One region of the Paenibacillus sp. O199 genome, then DNA from elsewhere that is predicted to be linked to it. Evidence: riboswitches for the same ligand, from Rfam matches in the RefSeq annotation. Region 1 holds a riboswitch; the other holds the start of a gene.
What was found. A riboswitch is a leader RNA that binds a small molecule or an ion and turns the genes downstream of it on or off. The one in region 1 is predicted to bind thiamine pyrophosphate.
Positions count from the first base shown of each region.

Region 2: another riboswitch for thiamine pyrophosphate. It lies ahead of A6049_RS19375 (ABC transporter substrate-binding protein); the one in region 1 lies ahead of thiC (phosphomethylpyrimidine synthase ThiC).

Region 1 covers NZ_LGRP01000046.1:5,967-9,183, forward strand. Annotated here, with positions in the region: gene A6049_RS29725 (alpha/beta hydrolase) at 1-386, opposite strand, end outside; gene A6049_RS29730 (IclR family transcriptional regulator) at 745-1,488, shown strand; TPP riboswitch at 1,605-1,718, shown strand; gene thiC (phosphomethylpyrimidine synthase ThiC) at 2,081-3,217, shown strand, end outside.
Region 2 covers NZ_LGRP01000013.1:70,880-74,096, reverse strand. Annotated here, with positions in the region: gene A6049_RS19380 (thiamine-binding protein) at 1-67, opposite strand, end outside; gene A6049_RS19375 (ABC transporter substrate-binding protein) at 329-1,369, opposite strand; TPP riboswitch at 1,591-1,703, opposite strand; gene A6049_RS19370 (NAD-dependent epimerase/dehydratase family protein) at 1,849-2,604, opposite strand; gene A6049_RS19365 (VOC family protein) at 2,622-3,008, opposite strand; gene A6049_RS19360 (DUF2798 domain-containing protein) at 3,195-3,217, shown strand, end outside.

The sequences.
Region 1 (3,217 bases):
GCCAGATCATACATCGGTACCCAGGTCTCTTCACGATTCGCACCATATCCATGGCTGAATATGATGGTTTTGTTTGCATTATCATCAGCCGGAATATACCAACCCTGCATCGTTCGACTGCCGTCTGCTGCCGGGAACGTGATGTCTTGATACTTCATGTTCTTCGCCTGCATGGGATTGGAGAATACAGGCGCTACAGTTGGATTGGATAATACCCAAGCAATATAACCGTGTAGTGCAATGAAACAAAAGAGCAGAAAAAATACAACGGAGAGCAACAACGCCACGACAATATGTTTGAACCGGATCAGCCTCGGTGATAACGAAGAAGGCAGATCTGACACTTTCGTTTGCAGCGGGGCTTCGCTCTGGGATGTCGGATACATGATTGCCCCTCCTTTAAAAATCAAATGAAGATAACAACGAGACGAACAGAGCGGATAAATGATTTTTCTGACTACATATGAAGCAAAATCTTAATTTAATATATCTTTATCGTATGTTCCAATATAGTCAAAGTCAATTGATTGAGGCCATTTGTTACGCAATTGTTATATAGTTTTGAAGATATATGGGTAACATTTCCTTAGGGTGCAAATTGCAGGGGATTCTAATTTATAAAAAGAAAATATTTACAAATATCCCTATTCCAAATGGCGCTTTTTGGTTTACAGATGAGACCGTTTCTCATATAATTTATGTAACCAAGTTTCATGTGATGAAACATGAGGAGGGCAACTTGCCATGGAAGACCGAAAGTTAACCGTCCGGGCTGTAGAACGGGCGCTGGATATATTATTGTGTTTTACAACCCGCAGTGATCTGGGGCTCACGGAAATTGCGAGCCAGATCGGTCTGCACAAAAGTACAGTCCATCGTCTGATGGCTACTTTGGAGGACAAGGGGTTTGTGATCCGGGATGCAGCAACCGAGAAGTATCGACTCGGCATACGTATCTGGGAACTGTCTGCCCATATGTCTCGCAGCGATGATCCTGCCATTTTGCTCCTTCCTGCGATGGAGCGGCTGAGAGATCGACTGGGCGAAACCGTGAGTTTATATCTGCGTGATGGCAGTGAGCGGATTCGAATTCAAGCCGTACAGAGTGATCAGGCGATTCGTCGTGTAGCTCCGGTGGGCGTCAGACTTCCGTTATCTGTGGGAGCATCCAGTAAAGTGCTGATGGCTTTTGCCACCGAAGAGGACCGCGAAGATCTGATGAATGGACCGGAATGGCCCGTATTTATCGATCCCAAAGTATATTTGGCCCAGATGAAAGACATTCTGGAATACGGCTACGCAACAAGTTATGAGGAGCGTGAACCGGGAGCCGCGGCTGTATCTGTACCCATCATGGATCGGAAAGGCAACATTGCTGCTGCTCTGTCGGTATCCGGGCCTGTTAGTCGCCTTTCGCAGGAGACGTTGCATGAATACGCACCTGTGCTGAAGGAAGCAGCTACACAGATGGGACTGATGTTATCCTGATTTTATGCTCTGGAAATTAAAGGTTGTTTTTATGATCCGGTTGCGCTACTCTGTAATGGACGGCCCAACGGGGTCAGCATAATTGAATAATCTGCGGCTGAGATGCTGCAACTTGTTAACGTTACTGGGGGAGTCCGAATTGTCCGGACTGAGACGGAATCGCATGAGATTCTGGACCCTTTGCACCTGATCTGGATCATACCAGCGTAGGGAAGTAATCGGCGATACGACCACGAACACCATATAATGTGACCTATGGATGGACTCCGTTATGGAGCCTGAGTGAGGTGTGTTATTGGTGATGGACATAAGCCGGTTCCCTTGGGAACCGGCTTTTTTTATACAGTAAACAGGCGGAAGCTGGTGTCAGATCTGCTTTTGGATAAAGGGCTGGGTGCCATTGGCGAGCATTGGGTGTAAGCCTTCTGCTTCGACTGTCTGTATTAATTGAAGTGTATGTCCCTATTTTGTGTGGTATGGTCGCTCTTCCTTTTTCTATGTTGTGGATGGTTTGGAGCCGTGAGCAAGCATTTCAATCCAGGCAAACATCAATGAGGAGGAGACAAGAGCGATGAGTACAGGAAACCGAACGATGGGACAGGACAAGCAGGATCAGCAGTTGGCAAAGGAAAAAGGTACGGCAGGACGGGTTCAGCCCTTCCCGGGCAGCCGCAAAGTATACATTCATGGCTCACGACCGGACATTGCTGTACCGGAGCGCGAAATTGCCCTTCATGACACCAATACTCCCCAAGGAGTGGAGCATAACGAACCGCTGCGTGTTTACGATACGAGCGGACCAATGACCGATCCTGGATTTCATGCCGATATCCGGGCAGGGCTGCCAGCGCTGCGCACCCGCTGGATTACGGAGCGTGAAGATGTTGAAGCCTACCAGGGAAGAACGGTCAAACCGGAGGATAACGGATTGAAACCAGGAGGGAAGCGAACTGGAGCCGAGAAGTATCCGGGCTTGCGTGCTAAACCATTACGTGGACAGGCAGGGCGCAGTGTGACTCAGATGCATTATGCACGGCAGGGAATGATCACGCCGGAGATGGAGTTCGCCGCTATTCGTGAGGGTGTGGAGCCAGAGTTTGTGCGGCAGGAGCTAGCGAGTGGAAGGGCCATCCTGCCGTCGAATATTAATCACCCAGAGAGTGAGCCGATGCTGATCGGGCGTCATTTTCATGTGAAGATCAATGCGAACATCGGAAACTCTGCGGTATCCTCCTCCATCGAGGAGGAGGTGGAGAAGATGACTTGGGCCGTACGCTGGGGATCGGATACGGTGATGGATCTTTCCACAGGCAAGGACATTCATACGACCCGCGAATGGATCATCCGCAATTCACCTGTACCGATTGGAACAGTACCGCTCTATCAGGCGCTGGAGAAGGTCAATGGCGAAGCAGAAGCACTGACATGGGAGTTGTATCGTGACACGCTCATAGAACAGGCAGAGCAGGGTGTGGACTATTTTACGATCCATGCAGGTGTGCTGCTGCGATATATTCCGCTGACCGCCAAACGTATGACGGGCATTGTGTCACGGGGCGGGTCCATCATGGCAGCATGGTGCCTTGCGCATCATCAGGAGAATTTTTTGTATACCCATTTTGAAGAAATCTGCGAGATTATGAAAAGGTATGACGTGGCGTTCTCACTCGGAGACGGACTGCGTCCAGGAAGCATCTACGATGCTAATGATGAAGCCCAGATGGCGGAA
Region 2 (3,217 bases), on a different contig from region 1:
AAGGATAGGAATTTTCGCCATTTGGCGTTTTGGGAATGACTTGAATGCTAAGTAGTGTGCTTGCCATGAGAGATCACTTTTCCTTTCGAAATATATAAAATGAACTAATGACTGTTACACTTGCCACTTCGATGACAGAATAACCTTCCAATCGCTGTTATCCCCAGATTTTTTTGATTCCCTTCTCCAAAGGGAAAATCCGGTGATAGCATATGCTTCCGAAGGAGCTTTCTTTCAGAAAGCTTTTAGGCGAACGCTTCGCTTTTTCACGTTATTTCTGTCCTCTTCGTCATCGTGTAAATACTAAGTTCGTTTTATATGGATAATTTTATTGGGGTAAGAACTCGTTTGTATATGCTTTGGATACATCTACCTGCTCATCGAGCAGTTTTTTGCTAAACATCCAATCCGTGTAGTTCTGCCATACTTCCTGCTTTTGCTCACCCCAGCGTGGTGCGTCATCCTGATATTTTGGACTCAGCCACTTCTGGCTTGCGAGTACAAGATCCTTATCCAGATCCGGTACGGCCTTGATCAGAATGTTGGCAGCGTCTTCGGGATGTTCAATCGCGTATTGATATCCTTCGGAAGTCGCTTTCAAGAACGCTTTAACCAGCTCGGGATCGTTCTGAATCGTCTTTTCATTGGTAACGAGTACAGGTGTGTAGTAGTCCAGTGAATCGGAATAATCTTTCACATATAACATGTCGATCGGTTCCCCGCGCAGTTCGGCTTCAATGCCCGTCCACGCGTAGAAGATCCAGGCAAAGTCGATATCGCGTTTCACAGCGGTGAAGAAGTCTGCATCGCCCATGCTAATATTTTTTACTTTGGATACATCGGCGCCTTCGCCTTCCATAATGGACTGCATCACAGCTTCTTCCACCGGAGAGCCCCAGCCACCATAGGTTTTACCTTCAAAATCTTTGGGGGATTTGATGTTCCGGTCCACCGGAGCGGCAAATCCGGACGTGTTATGCTGAATGACTGCAGCAATGGACACGAGCGGTACGCCCTGTGTGCGGGCCTGGGTCACACTCTCCTGATAACTTACGCCAAAAGGCACTTCGTTCGAAGCCACCATTGTATCCGCGCCTCCGGCACCTGGTTGTACAATCTCGACATTTAAGCCTTCAGCTTTGTAAAAACCTTGATCTACAGCCGCATACAGGCCGGTATGATTCGTATTTGGTGTCCAGTCCAGCACCACTTTAATGTCCTTGAGGGCTGCGTTGTCACCTTCATTGCTGTTTTCGGTGTTGCTGCTGCCATTTTCTCCTGAAGGTGCAGCTTCTTTGCCGCCACATGCGGCCACAGCCACGAGTAGTACGCACAAGAGCATTAGGCCCATCATTTTACGCCATCTCATCTTCATTTCTCTCCTTCATGTTGTCCGGCCAGTGGCGCGGGGTACTCCTTGGCTTCATATCCAAGCTTCTTGCATAAATCGACAGATTTATACCAGCTATGATCCGGATGACGTCACTTTTTTTAGCTCTCTGGCTATATAAAAGAACATTAAAAAAGCGCCCCGTTAATCCGGGACGCGTGCAGGCGTTAGAGATGTGGCACTCAGCAAAGAGGCTGGGCCAATTCGATATACTCCGATTCCTACGCTGGCATGATCCAGATCAGGTCTAAGGGTCAGTATCTTGGTGGGATACACTCTCAGCCGGCCTATTCCGACTCCCCTGGGAAACTATGAAGTTACGGGCATTACTAGGTGTAATTATAGGCCAGAGGCCTACGCATGTCCAGTCAGGAACTGGATAGGGGCACGTATGAATGAATCAAAGAGGCCATTATACATGCGTATAACGACCTCTCTAGATGTGTGATTTTCAACAATTATCGTGGCGAATCATATAAGGAAATCTGACTGAGTGCAAAAGCATCGGATTTCGGGTCATAGCCTACCTGTTTCTGAGTGGTTTCCAGATTCAATCGTTTAAACCGATTATTCGAGATCCCATGCAGTATGGTGAAGGGCTCCAGATCTGTAGTTGTAATTGCTTTGAACATCAAATCACACAAGTCAGCCGGACTAAGATACGCGCTCATATCCCTTGCCTCCAGCGCGGGTCCATCCGGTTGGAAATCATCATATGCACCTATACGTATTGCTACACTTTGTAAACCTTCGGTATATGCAAAATAGGAAGCGAGCGATTCACCAAAACATTTGCTAACCCCGTACAAATTCCGTGGGCGTGTCGGCATATCCGGATAGACTTGAGCATCAATGGGATACCCCTCAATCGTCTGTGCACTGCTTGCCAGAATGACTCTTCGTACACCCTGGTCTTTAGCTGCACGGAATACATTAAACGTACCCTTGATATTGATGTCCAACAACGATTCATAGAATCCGGCATGCGGGGAAGGATCTCCCGCCAGATGTACAACCACATCCATGCCTTCGCAAGCGTGCTGACAGGCTTCGGGATCTGTCACATCAAGTGTCATGATCTCATGGCTTGTCCCTTGATACGTATGCAGTCTGTCGATATTCAAATCCGTTAGTCGCAGGTGAAATGCTTCTGACAAGTGTTGGGACAAGTCACGTCCAATTTTTCCGGCTGCGCCGGTAATTAAAATGTTCATTAAATCAGCTCCAATTCTTAGCGCTGGAAGAACTCAATCCATTCCTTCTCGGGTCCATAGATGAAGAAATAACGGTAACCGTTAGGCAGTGTAATCATCTCTCCATCAATAAACTCGGCCTCAGTTGCCTTAATGCGGTTGTACTCAGCCTCAAGGTCATCGACATGGATAGCAAAATGATGCACCGTACCTTCGGAAGGCAGCTTGTCGCTGTATCCCTGAATCAACTCAATCTCGGTCTCATCGCTTCCGTTGAAGCCGAGAAAGGCGAGCTGAATGACACCGTTGGTGTGGGTTACCCGGTCTTTCAATTCAAGACCAACAATCTCCGTATAGAAACGTAGCGTGGTCTCTAGATCACGAACGGCAATGCCGACGTGGTCAATGCGCTTTTGAAAACTCATAATCCAAATCCTCCTTATATGCAGTAAATCTTTTCTACCATTTTAAGGGATATCATAGGGCTGTACTACGAGGTTGTCAAATAGGATTTTAATTTGGAAAAATTATAATTGTTCACAGAATGTTCACTTATGAGGAGGGGTTCGTCATCTCTATAATTACGAAGGTAAACAGAGAGGATGAGAGAATTGCCAACAACGAAGAAAGAACA